One region of the Shewanella sp. MSW genome, then DNA from elsewhere that is predicted to be linked to it. Evidence: riboswitches for the same ligand, from Rfam matches in the RefSeq annotation. Region 1 holds a riboswitch; each other region holds the start of a gene.
The links. A riboswitch is a leader RNA that binds a small molecule or an ion and turns the genes downstream of it on or off. The one in region 1 is predicted to bind lysine.
Positions count from the first base shown of each region.

Region 2: another riboswitch for lysine. It lies ahead of AYI96_RS14590 (Na+/H+ antiporter NhaC family protein); the one in region 1 lies ahead of AYI96_RS12780 (Na+/H+ antiporter NhaC family protein).
Region 3: another riboswitch for lysine. It lies ahead of lysC (lysine-sensitive aspartokinase 3); the one in region 1 lies ahead of AYI96_RS12780 (Na+/H+ antiporter NhaC family protein).

Region 1 is NZ_LVDR01000010.1:155,524-161,221, reverse strand. It holds gene AYI96_RS12790 (electron transfer flavoprotein subunit beta/FixA family protein) at 1-625, shown strand, start outside; gene AYI96_RS12785 (electron transfer flavoprotein subunit alpha/FixB family protein) at 626-1,549, shown strand; lysine riboswitch at 1,640-1,838, shown strand; gene AYI96_RS12780 (Na+/H+ antiporter NhaC family protein) at 1,920-3,491, shown strand; gene rlmM (23S rRNA (cytidine(2498)-2'-O)-methyltransferase RlmM) at 3,777-4,859, shown strand; gene AYI96_RS12770 (hypothetical protein) at 4,967-5,275, opposite strand; gene AYI96_RS12765 (valine--pyruvate transaminase) at 5,542-5,698, shown strand, end outside.
Region 2 is NZ_LVDR01000013.1:81,010-86,707, reverse strand. It holds gene rimO (30S ribosomal protein S12 methylthiotransferase RimO) at 1-186, opposite strand, end outside; gene AYI96_RS14595 (oxidative stress defense protein) at 422-1,129, shown strand; lysine riboswitch at 1,336-1,507, shown strand; gene AYI96_RS14590 (Na+/H+ antiporter NhaC family protein) at 1,590-3,170, shown strand; gene AYI96_RS14585 (HlyD family secretion protein) at 3,255-4,385, opposite strand; partial or broken gene AYI96_RS20395 (DUF3302 domain-containing protein) at 4,685-4,919, opposite strand; gene AYI96_RS14575 (GNAT family N-acetyltransferase) at 5,042-5,554, opposite strand; gene ureG (urease accessory protein UreG) at 5,667-5,698, opposite strand, start outside.
Region 3 is NZ_LVDR01000003.1:87,317-93,014, forward strand. It holds gene AYI96_RS03600 (succinylglutamate desuccinylase/aspartoacylase family protein) at 1-356, opposite strand, end outside; gene lysC (lysine-sensitive aspartokinase 3) at 346-1,713, opposite strand; lysine riboswitch at 1,850-2,027, opposite strand; gene AYI96_RS03610 (DUF3293 domain-containing protein) at 2,110-2,544, opposite strand; gene arcA (two-component system response regulator ArcA) at 3,105-3,821, shown strand; gene fusA (elongation factor G) at 4,159-5,698, opposite strand, start outside.

The DNA of each region.
Region 1 (5,698 bases):
GGTAGAAGAAGCCGTACGTCTAAAAGAAGCCGGCAGTGCTTCTGAGGTCGTTGTTGTCAGCATAGGTCCCAAGGCGGCACAGGAGCAACTGCGTACCGCATTGGCTCTGGGCGCCGACCGTGCCATTCACATTGAAACCGATGAAGAGCTGGTGCCCCTTTCTATTGCCAAGTTACTCAAGGCAGTGCAGGACAAAGAGCAGGCGCAGCTAATTCTGCTCGGCAAGCAGTCCATCGATGGTGATAACAATCAGACCGGACAGATGCTGGCGGCGCTCGCCGGTATGCCTCAGGCAACCTTTGCATCTGAAGTGAAGCTGGAAGGTGAAACTTTGCTGGTTACCCGTGAAGTGGATGGTGGTTTACAGACTCTGTCCATGCCTCTACCGGCTGTAGTTACAGCGGATCTGCGTCTAAACGAGCCTCGCTATGCTTCTTTGCCCAATATCATGAAGGCCAAGCGCAAGCCGCTGGAAACCATGAGCATTGAGGATCTGGAAGTGACTCTCAAGCAGCACGTACAGGTGTTGGAGGTAGCAACGCCGGCCAGCCGTCAGGCGGGTGTGATGGTGGCTTCCGTTGAGGAGCTGGTGGACAAGTTGAAAAACGAAGCGAAGGTGATCTAAATGGCCGTATTAGTAATAGCAGAACACGATAATGCCAGCCTGAAACAGGACACAGCCAAAGTCGTCGCCGCGGCCAAAGCCATAGGTGGAGATATTCACCTCTTGGTTGCCGGTCAGGATTGCAAGGCCGCAGCCGATGCCGCCGCCAAGCTTGAAGGTGTCAGTAAAGTACTGTTGGCCGATAATCCTGCCTATGGTGCTCATCTTGCCGACAATATTGGTGAGCTCATCTTGTCTTTGAGTGGCGACTACAGCCATATTCTGGCTGCAGCCTCAAGCCAGGGTAAGGATATACTGCCAAGAGTGGCGGCTTTGCTGGATGTGGCTCAACTTTCTGAGATCACCAAGGTGATCGATGCCGATACTTTTGTCCGTCCCGTCTATGCCGGTAACGCCATGGCGACCGTTAAGAGTCTGGATAACAAGAAAGTGGCCACAGTGCGCGCCAGCGCCTTCGACGCCGTTGCCGAGACAGGTTCAGCTGAAATCAATCAGCTCGACAGCGTCTTTGACGCCAAGAGCAGCTTTGTCTCTCAGAGTTTGACCGAGTCGGCTCGTCCGGAGCTTGGCAGTGCCAGAGTGATTGTTTCCGGTGGTCGCGGTATGGGCAGTGGCGAAAACTTTGCCATGCTGGAAACCTTGGCCGATAAGCTTGGCGCCGCCGTAGGTGCATCACGGGCCGCCGTAGATGCCGGATTTGTTCCCAATGATTTGCAGGTCGGTCAGACAGGTAAAATTGTGGCGCCAGAGCTGTATATTGCTGTGGGTATCTCCGGAGCGATTCAGCATCTGGCCGGGATGAAGGATTCAAAAGTCATAGTGGCTATCAACAAAGATCCTGAAGCGCCTATTTTCCAGGTTGCCGATTATGGTCTGGAAGCTGATCTGTTTGATGTGGTGCCCAAGTTGAACGAGTTGATTTAATCTGTGATCTAGGTCACGATAGGCGGCTTTGGGGTAGCATCCTCAAAGCCGCCTATGTTTTTATGTGCCTCACGCCTGAAATCAGGCGTCCTGAGAAGTAGAGGCGCACTAAATATCAGTAGCGGTAAGCAGGGTGATTCCGTTTATGTATCGCGAAAGGATTTGGTGCCGAAGGGGTTGCGACTCATCAAAGTCCACCGCTGGGGCTGTTACCAAATAGGGGCAGCACTGCCATAGTATATTCTGTCGGGATGACAGATTGACGTTACTATGGAGCGCTACTGAAAGGACAGGTGCTACTCGGTATGTTTTTGCCTTTTCCCACCAGTTCAGTTGCCCTCCATTCGTATTTAACGAAGAACAAGACTCAATGACAGTACTAAGTTATGCCGACTCGGCACTCTCTTTGTTGCCGCCGGTTGTGGCAATTTTATTGGCGATCTTCACCCGGCGGGTGTTGTTATCTCTAGGGCTGGGAATACTGATCGGAGCCTTGTTGCTCAATCAATGGTCGGTGTTGGATACCGGGGTTTATCTGGGGCAAAGGGTGCTTTCCCTGGTTTGGGACGATGGCGCTTTTAATGCCTGGAACCTGTATATTCTGGGTTTCCTGGTGCTGCTGGGAATGATCACTGCACTGATTACTGTTAGTGGCTCTGCCAGAGCCTTTGCCAACTGGGCCAGACAGCATATCCGCAATCGTCGTGATGCTAAGCTGCTAACCATGTTTCTCGGTTGTGTGGTGTTTATCGATGACTACTTCAACAGCCTGGTGGTGGGCAGTATCGCTAGACCGCTGACCGACAGATATTATATCTCCCGCTCCAAACTGGCGTATCTTTTGGATTCAACCGCAGCGCCTGTGTGCGTTATCTCGCCGGTTTCCAGTTGGGGTGCCTATATTATTGCCCTTATCGGCGGTATTCTCACGGCTCATGGTTTTACCGAGACCGGACATCTGAGCGCTTTCGTGCAGATGATCCCGATGAACTTCTATGCCCTGTTTGCCCTGGCGCTCTTGCTATGCGTGGCCTATATGGAGCTGGATATCGGCGCCATGCGCAAACACGAGCTTAATGCTCGCAAAGGCAATCTCTATGATGAGTCCAAGGGACTGCCTCCCGGTGCCAATGCCGATCTGCCCGAGGCGGAAACCGGTCAGGTGCACGGCCTGTTCCTGCCCATAGGTGTCTTGGTGGTAGCGACTTTCTACTTTATGGTTTCCAGCGGCGCCGATGCCCTGGCGGCAGAAAGCCTGCCTTTCAGCATCATAGGTGCCTTTGAGAAAACCGATGTGGGCTCGTCACTGTTTTTTGGCGCTTCCATCGGACTGGTGGTAACGCTGCTGCTGGCCTTTATCCAGAAGATTGAAGTCAAGATGATCCTCAAGGCGCTCACCTCGGGTGCCCGTTCTATGTTGCCGGCCATCTATATTCTGATGTTTGCCTGGACCATAGCCGGGATCATAGGTTCATTGGAAACCGGCAAGTTTATGGCCAGTCTCGCCAGTGGCAATATTCCCTTTGCCTTGCTGCCGGCCGTGTTATTTATTTTGGCTGGGCTTACCGCCTTTTCTACCGGCACCAGCTGGGGCACTTTCGGGATCATGTTGCCGATTGCTGCCGATATGGCTATGGGCAGCCACAGCAGTATGATGTTGCCTATGTTGGCGGCCGTGTTGGCTGGTGCTGTATTTGGCGACCACTGCTCGCCGATATCGGACACCACGATTCTGTCATCTACAGGTGCCGGCTGTCATCATATCGATCACGTGTTGACTCAGCTGCCTTATGCGGTCTTGGTGGCGCTTATTTCCCTCGGTGGTTATATAGTGCTCGGTTTTACCGAGTCGGTATGGTTGGGGCTTGCCTGTAGCTGTGTATTGTTCCTGCTGGGATTGGTGTGGCTCAAATGGCAACAACCCAAGAATACTAATGTCTGAGCTGCCACCCAATAGCTTGCGTTAACAGCACCCGCCCTGATGGCGGGTGTTTTGTTGTAATGCCATTTCGTTTACTTGATTCAGCTTGGGAGTTGGCTTTGGTAAAGAGTCGTGTGCCGGCATCAAGTTCGGCCGTATTTGAATACCTGATCAAGATTAATGCTGGTTTAAAGTCCAACAAGGAATGGAATAACTAACCTGCGATGGGAAAAGGCTTCTGATATACTTGCCGCCTTCGCCAGTTGCCGGAGGCTTTCCGGTAAGATTCACTGTTTGGAAATACCAATGAACAACCTGTTTCTGTTTTGTCGTGCCGGCTATGAAAAAGAGTGCGCGGCCGAGATCCAAAATCGGGCGGCACTGCTCAATGTCGGTGGTTTCGTCAAGGCCAACAACAACGATGCCTATGTGATCTTTCAATGTTTTGCCGAAGGGGAAGCCGACACCCTGGCACAGGAACTGGCGCTGGACTCATTGATCTTTGCCCGGCAGATGTTTGTCTGCGGCGATCTGCTCAGCGACCTGCCTCCGGAAGACAGGGTAGGGCCAATTACCGCCGCGCTTGAAGATGTTAGCAAGGGCGGTGAGCTCAGGGTCGAAACTCCGGATACCAACGAAGCCAAAGAGCTGCTGACCTTCTGCCGCAAGTTTACCGTGCCGCTGCGTCAGTCGCTGAAACAGAGTGGTACTCTGCTGACCAAGGAAAATCCCAAGCGGCCGATAATCCATGTGTGCTTTGTGGCACCGGGCAAGGCGTTTGCCGGTTATTCCTACAGCCATAACTCGTCACCGTTTTTTATGGGGATCCCCAGGCTCAAGTTTCCCGCCGATGCGCCCAGCCGCTCGACTTTGAAACTGGATGAGGCCTTTAATCACTTTATTCCCGAGCCGCAGCGGGAGGAACGTTTACGCAGCGGTCTCAACGCCGTGGATCTCGGCGCCTGTCCCGGCGGCTGGACCTATCAGTTGGTGCGCCGCGGCATGTTTGTATCGGCCGTCGACAACGGCCCCATGGATGCAGGTTTGATGGAAACCGGCCAGGTGACTCACTTCCAGGCCGATGGTTTCCGTTTTGAGCCCAAGCGCAAGAACATCTATTGGCTGGTGTGTGACATGGTGGAAAAGCCGGCCAGGGTGGCCGAGCTGATGGAAGCCTGGGCCATCAATGGCTGGTTCAAAGAGGCTATCTTTAACCTGAAACTGCCGATGAAGAGCCGTTACAAAGAGGTGAGCACCATATTGGAAAATATGCAGGCCATTCTCAAAGAAAACGGCATCACAGAGTTTAAGCTGGCTTGTAAACACCTCTACCACGACAGGGATGAAGTGACAGTGCACCTGTGGCTGCGACCCAACTCGCCTTGGTGAGTTGGGGAGGGGGCGAACAAGTCCCATGTGTGCTCTGCGTCGGCTTGTGGGCCTGGATGCAAGGCGTGGTTCGCACCTTCCTTGCCTCAAGCTGGCCTTGATGCTTTTCAGCTCAAGGCCATATGCTGCAGCACGGCATCCGGAATGTCATATTGGCCGCAAACCCACTCAAGATTGCTATCGATAAAGCCGAGTAGCTCCCGGGTCAACATCAGGTTATAGACGGCATCGGCCACCACACTGATGTATTCGGCTTTCTTTCTCGGTGACAGGTGATGGTGGCGCCGGTAATCCTGCAATGCCTGTTCCAGCTTCTTGCCGGCAACGCCCAGGGAACCGGCTTGCTCCCGCATCAACTCCTGCTCTAACAGACTCTGCTGTTGTTGCTTTAGTTCACTCAGTTTTGAGGCTGACACCCGCTGCTCCTCTGACTGCTTCTCCTGTTTTTAAGTGTGTGCCCCAGATAATGGATCAACAAGTCGGTGTCGGCGAAATGTTCGCTGGCGCACAAAAATCTACTCTCAAATGACCATGTAACTCTTACTCGGGGCGTTTGTAGTCATTTAAGCTTGGCAAATATTGAGTTGTATCACGCAACTAAAAAACTTTTAAGGTGTAATCTGCCGCGGTTCCTGTTACTAAATAAGTTCTGTTTCTTGATATGAGTCTGCGGATAGAAGTAATGCAGTTTTCCAAGTTTGGCGACAAGTTTAACCGTTATACAGGTATCACCCAGTTGATGGATGATCTCAACGAAGGGCTACGCACTCCGGGGGCGATTATGCTGGGGGGCGGTAACCCGGCGGCCATTCCCTCCATGCTGGACTATTTTACCGAGC
Region 2 (5,698 bases), on a different contig from region 1:
GATGCGCAGTTGGGTGAGGATCCGCTCGGAATCCACCAGGTTTTTGGGGCAGCCCAGGCTGACAAAGCCGATGCGATTGCCGCTGGTTTGGGCCTCGGCAGGGCTGTTTTCCTGTGCCAGAGTCTTGGCCGGAGTGTCCAGAGTCGTGGTCTGCTTGGGATCAAAAATGTCGACTGATTTCTTCAAGAGCTGTTTTCCGCAATGCTAAAGCTGATGGAGCACGCTTGGGTGCCGGTAAAATTGGCGGCGATTATACCTCAGCCATAGAAAAGGTACAGTTGGGCTGGCTAATTTATGTTCTATGTTGCCATCTCGGTTGCCGCTTCAAAACGTCGTTGAAAAATTTTTTGATTTTTTTAACCCTTTTGTCAGCCGGCTGCGTTTCTATGGTCAACGAAAGCGAACTTTTTGGAGAACCAAGATGAAAAAATCTCTGCTGAATCTGGCGCTGATAGGCGCATTGTTACCCGCTACTCTGATGAGCCACTCAGTACTGGCTCAGGATAGACCTCTGCTGGAAACCACAGGCGTCAGCCAGATACAGGTTGAGCCCGATATGGCCGAAATCCATGTTGAAGTGTCATTAAGCGAATCTGATGCCAAGGCGGCCAAGGCCGCATCCGACCAGGCGGTGGCCGCTTTTATCGAGCGCCTGCTCAAGGCCGGGGTCGCCAAGGAGTCGATTGCCGCCGCCAATCTGAATCTGCAACCTGAGTATGTTTACCTCAAGGACAAGGCGCCCGAGCTCAAGGGCTATCGCGCCAGTCGCAGTGTGACAGTGTTGGTGAAACAGTTGGATCAGCTCAATCCCATACTGGACTCGGCGTTAATAGGCGGGATCAACAAGGTGAACCAGATCAACCTTAAGTCCAGTAAAGAAGCCGAGATGCGCAAGCAGGCGCGGCAGGCGGCCATTGAAGATGCCAAGCAAAAGGCCAGTGAACTGGCGGCCGGATTCGGCGAGAAACTCGATGGCGTCTGGTCGATTCGTTATTTCGACCAAGGCCCGGTGCGTCCTGTGATGTACAAGGCCGCCATGATGGCCGAAGGTGCTATCAACCAGAGCTATGAGTATGGCCAGGTAACCTTCTCCGACAGGGTCGAGGTCAGCTACAAGCTGCGTGACTGAGGTAAGCATTCGGGTGAGAGCCGTTGGCTCGCTGATGGAGCGAAGCAGTTTTTAACCGTGGCTCGTGAACAAGCGGTGCCGGTATTGCTAGGCCGTGACATGAGTCACTTCCTCTGGGCGTAATGCCCGCCTAGCGGGATATTTACCGCCAGAGGCGCAATCCGGCTTGCTATTGGAGCTGTGATAGTTAGAATGCCAGTCGAATACCTTTGAGTAGAGGCGCGCTGCCTAAAAGTAACCGGGAAGAGGGTGATGCCTTTGAGGCCCGGGGAAAGGAGTCGGCGCCGAAGTAGCCAGGCCATCAAACCTAGCTGCTGGTTCTGTATCTAACAGGTGCAGGACTGCCATAGTTATCCACTATGGAGCGCTACCTGAAGGAGCTGAGAAGTTTCTGCCCTCCTTGGTCTGAGTTTCTTCGATCCTATCGGTAGATCTCCACCTTTCTTGGTGTAAAGAGATCATGAATATCATGCATTTTGCGGACTCTCCCTGGTCCATAGTTCCTCCTCTGCTGGCGGTTGCGCTGGCGATCATCACCCGTAGAGTACTGCTCTCCCTTGGGGTAGGCATAGTCGCCGGCAGCCTGATGTTGCAGCAGTTTTCACCGCTGCAATCGCTGCGCTACCTGTTTGACAGTGTGCTGAAAATCTTCTGGGTCGATGGTGCTCCCAACAGCGATAACCTGAATATGTTGCTGTTTATGCTGCTGCTGGGTGGGCTTATCAGCTTGATGACCGCCTCGGGTGCGACCCGGGCCTTCGCCGAATGGGCCGCCAGGCGCTGCCAGAGCCGCAAGGGCGCCAAGTCGCTCACCGGCTTGATGGTGTTTGCCTTTTTTATTGACGACTTCTTCCACAGCCTGTCGGTGGGGCCCATTTGCCGCCCTGTGACCGACAGATTCCAGATCTCCCGCGCCAAGTTGGCCTATCTGCTGGACTCGACTGCGGCGCCCGTATGCGTATTGATGCCCATTTCTTCCTGGGGGGCCTATATCATCGCCCTGGTGGGCGGCATACTCGTGGCCCATGGGGTGACAGAGCAGAGCCCGATCGCCGCTTTTGTGCAGATGATCCCCATGAACCTCTATGCGGTATTTACCCTGATCATGGTGGTGGTGGTGATCGCTTTCCAACTGGATATTGGGCCGATGCGACAGCATGAGCAGCGGGCGCTCGAAGGTAAGCTCTGGGATGAATCCAAGGGCAGGCCCATAGGACTGGATATGGAAGCCCCGGCCGACAGCCGCGGCGGCATGCTGGATATGGTGTTGCCGATAGTGACACTGACGGCGGCGAGTATCTATTTCATGCTGGACTCAGGGGCTCAGGTATTGGCCGCCAATGGTCAGGCCTTCAGTGTGCTGGGCGCCTTTGAACATACCAATGTGGGCTCATCTTTGGTTTATGGCGCCCTTTGCAGCCTGGCGGTGTCCGGCTTGTTGGCCCTGCGTCTCGGCCTTGGGATATCCACTTGGCTGCGCGCCGCCCCCAGAGGCGTCATGGCCATGTTGCCGGCTATCAATATACTGCTGTTTGCCTGGACCATAGGCGCCGTGGTGCGTGACATGGAAACCGGCAAATATCTCGCTAGCCTGGCTAACGGCAACCTGCCCGCAGGGCTGCTGCCTGTGGTGGTGTTTGTGCTTTCCTGCGCCATGGCCTTTGCCACAGGCACCAGTTGGGGCACTTTCGGTATCATGTTGCCGCTCGCCGGTGATATGGCTGCCGCCAGCGATATTCAACTCCTGCTGCCCATGTTGTCGGCTGTGCTGGCCGGCGCTGTGTTTGGCGATCACAGTTCGCCCATCTCCAGTACCAGTATTCTGTCGGCCACCGGTGCCGGCTGTCACCATATAGACCACGTACTGACCCAGTTGCCTTATGCCCTGACAGTCGCCTTCGGGGCAGCGCTCGGTTATCTGGCCATGGGGCTGCTGCATTCCACCCTGGCCGGTTTCCTGGTGAGTGCCGCTTGGTTTGCACTCTTCTGCCTCTACCACGCCAGGCGTTTCCAGGCGGCTCCCGAGGCCGCCATCGGCTGAAGCTGAGATGGGATACCAAAACGCCCCGGGAGTTTTTCCGGGGCTTTTTACTCTTGCCAAAGGCTTGCGCGAAGATAAGGAGTCTCAGTGATCCAGATAGAGATAGTTCTGCCAGCTTTTCATCCTTATCAATACCTTACGCATGATTGATACATGCTCAAAGCTGTCGGAATAGATGGCGATCTCCACATTGGTACCCAGTGGCAAATGATACTGACTCAGGTCATCCAGCGGCTTGAGTTTCACCAGAGGTCGGCCGTTGAGGCGAATTTGTGACGAGCCATAGAGCTGCCCCTGCGCCTGCACCTGAGATTCACCTATGGCCGGCAGCACTTCGACCACTTCGGCTTGAAACACTTTGCCCGGCAGAGCGCGGAAGATCAGCTCGGCCTTGAAACCGGGTTTCAGCCGCAGCAGCGAGTTTTGCCTAAAGGCGCCGACAAAGAAGCGCTCCTCCTGATGGACAAAGGTCATCACAGGCCTGAAGGGCATGGGCACCACCATCATTCCCGGTCTCAGGGTCAACTGGGTTACATAACCGTCTGAGGGGGCATGCATGCTGGTTTCCTCCAGATTGAATCTGGCTTTTTCCAACATGGCGGCAATTTCGGCCACTTGGGTGTTTTGCCCCTGATACTCGGCTTCCAGTGCCAGCTTGGCGCGCCGGGCTTCGGCCTCGGCCGCCTCTACTGAGGCCTGGGCGCCGAGATAGTACTGACGACGGTTGTCGACATCGGCACGGGTGAAGGCGCCTTTTTCAAAACCGCTGCGGTAGCGCTCATATTCCAGTTGGGTTCTGTCCCGTTCGGCCTCGGCCTTGATGCGACTGGCCTCGGCGGCCTTATAGGCGGCGTCCAGCCCCAATACCGCCTGTTTAGCCTGCTCCAGGCTGGCCTCCAGCCGGGTGACTTCTGTCTGATAAGGAGTCGGATCGACCCGGAACAGTAACTCGCCCTCTTTCAGCAGTTTATTGGGGGTGACGGGCACTTCTATGACCTTGCCGCGCACCGAGGGGATCAGCGGGGTGGTGACATACATCTGGCTGCCCATGGCGGTATGGGGATGGTTGTAGTTCATCAACAAAATCAAGGTGCCTATCAGCACTACTCCGCCGAGCACGGCGGTGGGCACGCTCCACTTGTTGAGTGGAATGCGGAAAATCTTGAAGATGGCGACACAGATGGCGGTGTAAGTGAGGATAAGCAAGAGATCCATTTATCTGTTCTCCCCATTCTTGTTATTGCTTTGGGTCTGATTATCTGTACCTGGAATGTCGGTCGAGTCTGCTGCCGTATCCAAGCCCATGCCGCTGGTGGGTTTGGGATTGACTGCGGGCTCTTCTGAAGACGTTTGGACTTGGGTTGGGGCTTGGACTTGGGCACTCGACGCTGCAAGGGCCTCTGTGGCGGCATGCTTTTGGGCTTCCAGGGCGGCGACTTTTTCACTCAATAGCTCCAACTGCTGCGCCAGAAGTACGGTTTCATGGTGCAGTGATTGCTGCTCCTGTTGAATTTTGTCAAAGCCCCAGCCCCTGTCCTCGCGCCAGAGCGTGGCCCAGATCCACAGAAACGGCCACAGCACATGCAGGGTAAACAGGCTCACCCAGCCTGCGTAGTGAATGGCGTCCTGATGGGGGTGGTTGCGTTTCTTGGCCAGCTCGTAGGGGATGTCGTGGATCACTATCACCCCGTAGAAGATCACCAGGGCGACAAAGATCAGCAGCCCCAGCGCGATATAATCCAGTGTCATCTAATCGGGTTCCCTTATTGGTAAATACGCTTGAATAAGTGTAGATGGCCGCTGGCGGATTGCCCGGGAATGATGAATTTTTTCAGGGGCATAAGACTAAAATCGACTCGTGCCCGAAAGGGTTAGGGCTCGACAGGTCCCGGCAGCATAAGCTGATAAAACGCCAAATCCAGCCAGCGGCCGAACTTATAGCCCACCTGGGGCAGGGTGCCTGAGTGCTTGAACCCCAACTTCAGGTGCAGGGCAATACTGGCCTGGTTTCCGGCATCTATGGCGCCCACCATGGTGCGCATGCCGCGCTCCCGGGCCTGGGTTATCAAATGCTGCATCAGAAAGCGCGCCACCCCTTTGCCTCTATGCTCCGGGTGCACATACACAGAATATTCCACCGAGTAGAGGTTGGCTGGATAGCCGCGAAACGGGCCGAAGCTGGCAAATCCCAACAGTTGCCCCTGCTCATCCTCGGCGCCCAGAATCGGCCAGTTGCCTTGCTGTTTGGCGTTGAACCAATCGCGGATCTGCTGCTTGTTCCTTGGCTGGTATTCATAAAGGGCTGTGGTATGGGCAATGGCATGGTTGAAGATGGCGCGTATCGCTTCGCCATGTTGTTCAAGTTGGCAGTGACACAGATGCATTCCAGGCTCCCAAGGTGGTTTCGCCTGAGTATGCCACAAGCCGGTCGGCGTGCCACCTAATGGACTGGATATCAAAAACAGTGCCTGCCCAGGTGGCAGGCACTGCTCAGGCTCAGTGCTGATCCAGCATGCCTTGGGTGACTA
Region 3 (5,698 bases), on a different contig from region 1:
AGCTCACTATACTGCGGATACCAGTCATCCAGATGGACGACCTGCTCAAGATAGGCTCGGTTCCAGTTAATACCTGTGATGGGATCGAAGCGGCCCAAGGTAAACTCACCGCTTTTCTGGTTGATCCCCAAGGGGTTGGCCAAAGGCACCAGAGTGACATCTCCCAGAGGCGGATGCGCCTTGAAGTACTGCAACAATTGCAAGATCACCGCATTGCCCTGTACCTCGGCGCCATGCACATTGGCCTGAATATAGACGCTGGGCGCCGAATGACCGGTGCCTTTGAAGCGATATATGGGGATGGTCAGAGGCTGACCTGCGGCCAGCTCCCCAACCTGCAGGTGTTCAAGCTGCATCCTGAGCACCTTCAAATAAGTTACGATGCAAAGCGGCCACCACATCACCGGCTTCGGCTTCAGACACCAAGACACAGAGATTGTGTGGACTGGCACCCTGACAGATCATTCGGACGTTATGGGGTTCGAGCACTTCAAACACCCGGCGACAGATCCCTGCGGTAGTGGCTATCTTGTTGCCAATGATCGCTACCAGGGCCAGCTTGTCTTCCACCCGCACCCGGCAGTTTTGCGATAACTCCTGCAGCAGAGCTTCCGTCAGAAGCCCCTTACCGGCTGAATCTGAGCCTGTTTTGTCCAGGGTCAGCGACACATTCACCTCTGAGGTGGTAATGAGATCGACACTGATCTTGTGCCGCGCCAACACAGCAAAGGTCTCAGCCAAAAAGCCCTGGGCATGCAACATCTGCAAACTATGCAAGTTAAGCAGGGTCTGATCTCGTCTCACGGCAACGGCCCTGAATACCGGCTCATCTTCCACTTGATGGCGGATCCAGGTGCCGCCTTTTTCCGGCGCCCGACTGGAACCGACAAACACTTGGATCTGTTGGCGCACCGCCGGCAAGATGGTGGCAGGGTGTAACACCTTGGCGCCAAAAGTAGCCATCTCCGCCGCCTCATTAAAACTGATTTCTGCGATAGGCCTGGCGTTGGGAGCCAGTCTGGGATCTGTGGTGTAAATCCCTTCTACATCGGTCCAGATCTCAACCGCATCGGCTTGCAAAGCTTCTGCCAACAGAGCCGCGGAATAATCACTGCCGCCACGCCCAAGGGTAGTTGTTCGCCCCTCGGCATCGGCACCGATAAACCCCTGGGTCACCAACAGTTGCTGCTCAAGCAAGGGTTGTAATTTCTCTGTCGCCAGTCGCTTCAGTTCGGCGATTTGTGGTTCGGCCTTGCCGAAATGGCTATCGGTACGCATCACCTGACGCACATCAAAGGCGCTGGCCTTGGCACCGCGTTCTCTCAATACCGCGGCAAACAGCGCTGAAGAGCATTGCTCACCAAGGGACAGGATCTCATCAACCATAGCATTACTCGGCCCCTGCAACAGCTTGGCACTGAGCGTTGCCATACGGCTGAGCAAGGCATCCAGCGCCGCGGCAACAGCAGCAGGTCTACCAAGTTTGTCCAGAATCGCATATTGAATGCTGGCAATATCTTTCAATAATTTGAGACGGCGCTCATCCCCCATGTCTGCCTGAGACAACTCCACCAACAGATTGGTTACGCCACTGGATGCACTCACCACAACCAGACGAGTAGCCGAATTTCCAAGCACTATATCGGCACAGCGATTCATCGCCTGATAATCGGCAACTGAGGTACCGCCAAACTTGGCAACAACAAGAGACATCAGCGCATTCCCCCACAGGCAGGTGACAGGGAAAGGTCGACAACGAGAATAGACTTCATGAGTTAAGCTCCGAACAGATAACGTTCGAAGAGCCTGGTGCTGAGATAACGCACCCCAAAGTAGGGACAAAGCGATCGTCACCAGAAGCTCTCCACCAAAAACCAGGTGACAGCCGCCAGGATTCAGCCTGACCAACCGACCGGAGAGCGTTACCAATACGCATCCCGACCTCGGCGTTAATCTCCCTCATGAGCCGTCATAGGAAATTGGTTTCCTCTGACTCACTACCTAGTTAACGCTCCTCTTCTGTTCCTTTCTTGCGAAAGGGATGAAAAAATTAGCAATAAAGCCCTTATGAAGTCAATGCTAATTTGCATCCGATGAAATATCCTCAACTTATTTATCACTAAGTTCAGGTAATTCATTGACCAAACGAGCTCGGCTTGCAAATAATCCAAGCTCTATTTCATGCTTGCCTTTATGGCAGGGCACTAATGTCAGTAAGCCTTTATCCACATAATAAAGTGCATTCTGACGGTACTTGAATGCCAGTTCGATTGCCGCAGCCTTATCCAAAAACAGGGCCCAACTTTTTTCCATATGACTGAGATCCTCAGCCGCACCTATAATAGCCCGATAGGGTATGCCGAGCTTATCAATATCACCTTGTAATTGCCGATCGAGAAGACGGTTCTGGCAGGAAGTCAATTTTTGCCCCAGAGGGTTATGGGCGGTGACAATGGCAAAAGGAACAGCGGAAGAAAACGACTGAGTCAAAAAAAAGCATGCGCTCTGGTAGTACTGCCAGAGACTTTCAAATGCAGCATCCATTGTAGTATCTGTCTCTAATGAACCGGAGTTATTCTAGCAAAGGCTTACGAAATCCCCTAGCCCCGTGAGCAAGCTCACAGTAAGACAAAACACAAAACGCTTAAGTTTCAATATCTAACATAAAAACTTGTGACTTAGATCATAGTTAAACATTAATTTGTTAACATTTCATTTGTTAACAAATGCCTAATCCTAGTACAATGGATTGTATCGACAGAGACCTAGAGTTAAGCGTGTGACCAGGCTAGCGCCATTACGCGACAGCATAAGTCTCTAATGATAACGACTCTGTACCAAATGTAATCTGGTTTTAAGATCGCATTTTCTGGATTTTCCATGTCTTTCAGGAACTAAATCCCGCCACTGGGAATCCTAGAGAGTACAGTTCGCGCCTCTCCAGGTGGAGAGCATACTTTTTGCTAATCATGAAGTGTGTTGCCGTTTCATTTCAGTTTTGAACAGCACTTACGTGAACCCTGTGAATGTTGGCGTTTTAGAGAGTATAGCGGAGCGTCACCCGCGCTCATGGTTAGATAAACTGATTTAATTAGGTAAATAACATGCAAAACCCGCACATTCTGATCGTTGAAGATGAAGCCGTTACCCGTAACACGCTGAGAAGTATTTTCGAGGCAGAAGGTTATGTGGTAACCGAAGCCAATGATGGCGCAGAGATGCACAAAGCCTTGCAGGAAAACAAGGTGAACCTGGTGGTTATGGATATCAATCTGCCAGGTAAGAATGGTTTGCTGTTGGCGCGGGAGTTGCGCGAAATCAACAATATCGGCCTCATCTTCCTTACCGGTCGTGATAACGAAGTAGACAAGATCTTGGGCCTGGAAATCGGTGCCGATGATTACATCACCAAACCGTTCAACCCTCGTGAGTTGACTATTCGTGCCCGCAACCTGCTGACTCGTGTCAACAGCTCAGGTGCTGAAATTGAAGAAAAGGCCGCCGTGGAACATTATCGTTTCAATGGTTGGAGCCTGGAGATCAACAGCCGTTCACTGGTCAGCCCTCAGGGTGAGTCTTACAAGCTGCCGCGTAGCGAATTCCGCGCCATGCTGCACTTTGTGGAAAACCCAGGCAAGATCCTCAGCCGCGCCGAGTTGCTGATGAAGATGACCGGCCGTGAGCTTAAGCCACATGACCGTACTGTTGATGTGACTATCCGCCGTATCCGTAAGCACTTCGAAAGTGTGCCTGATACACCGGAAATCATCGCCACCATCCACGGCGAAGGCTACCGTTTCTGCGGTAACCTGGAAGACTGATAAACACGCGTTATCGGCCCTGAACAAAGCCAGCTTATCGAGCTGGCTTTTGTTTATCTGCTATCACCACTCCCCCTTCTACTGATATTTGCTGTGATTTCCTCACGGTAATGCTCTGCCAATCCCAGCGCCTTTATCTTAGATAGCTCCTTTATCTTAGGTAGCTCCTTTGCCACATATACCAGTTTCGGAAACAGTTGCCATACGATTGCCCATTGATATTCAGCGGCATCCGCCGAACTGAGTACAAACTTGATTCTGCTGGCTTAGTGGCACTGGATATTCGCCCATAAAAAAACCCGCCATCAAGGCGGGTTTTTATCAGGATAATTAATCCTTATTTCTTGGCTGCGTTACGAGCCTTGGTTTCTGCGATAACAGTCTCAGCCACGTTGGCAGGACATGGAGCATAGTGAGAGAACTCCATGGAGAACTGACCACGACCAGAAGTCATGGTACGCAGGTGACCGATGTAACCGAACATTTCTGCCAGTGGCACGTCAGCCTTAACACGTACGCCAGTCAGACCAGCTTCCTGATCCTTGATCATACCGCGACGACGGTTCAGGTCACCGATAACGTCACCAACGTGATCGTCTGGAGTAAACACGTCAACCTTCATCACAGGCTCAAGCAACTGAGGCTTGGCCTTAGGCATAGACTGACGGAATGCACCCTTGGCAGCGATTTCAAACGCGATCGCTGAGGAGTCAACTGCGTGGTAACCACCGTCGAACAGTTCAACTTCAACGTCCAGTACTGGGAAGCCAGCCAGAGGACCTTCGTTCATCATGTCTTCGAAGCCGCTTTCAACTGCTGGCCAGAATTCACGAGGTACGTTACCACCAACAACGCTGGAGGTGAACTTGAAGCCACTACCAGCTTCGCCTGGACGGATGCGGTAGTCGATCTTACCGAACTGACCAGAACCACCAGACTGCTTCTTGTGAGTGTAGCTGTCTTCAACGGCTTGAGTGATGGTTTCACGGTAAGCTACCTGTGGAGCACCAACAGTCAGTTCAACACCGTGAGTACGCTTCAGGATGTCTACTTTGATGTCCAGGTGCAATTCACCCATACCCTTAAGGATGGTTTCACCGGTTTCCTGGTCGGTTTCAACCTGGAATGATGGATCTTCTGCAACCATCTTACCCAGAGCAACACCCAGCTTCTCAGAAGCGCCTTTGTCCTTAGGAGTTACAGCGATAGAGATTACTGGATCAGGGAAGATCATAGGCTCAAGAGTACATTCGTGCTTAGGATCACACAGAGTGTGACCAGTCTGAACGTTCTTCATACCTACAACGGCGATGATGTCACCGGCTTGAGCAGAGTCGATCTCTTTACGATCGTTAGCGTGCATCTCAACCATACGGCCGATACGCTCGGTCTTACCGGTAGCAGAGTTCAGGATAGTGTCACCTTTCTTCAGCTTACCAGAGTAGACACGGATAAAGGTCAGGGCGCCGAAACGGTCATCCATGATCTTGAACGCCAGAGCGCGCAGTGGCTCATCGGCAGATACAGTAGCGACTTCACCGGTTTCTTCACCAGTTTCTGGGTCAGTCAGAGGCTGAGGCTCAACTTCTGTTGGAGATGGCAGGTAGTCAACAACCGCATCCAGAACCAGCTGCATACCCTTATTACGGTAAGCAGAACCACAGTAAGTGGGGAAGAATGACAGATTGATGGTACCCTTACGGATACAACGCTTCAGATCTTCGATAGAAGGCTCTTCACCTTCCATGTAAGCTTCCATCAGGTCGTCGTCCTGCTCAACGGCAGTCTCAACCAGGTGCTCACGGTATTCTTCAACCAGATCAACCATGTCTTCTGGAACTTCTTCTACAGAGTAGTTTTCTGGCAGACCAGAATCA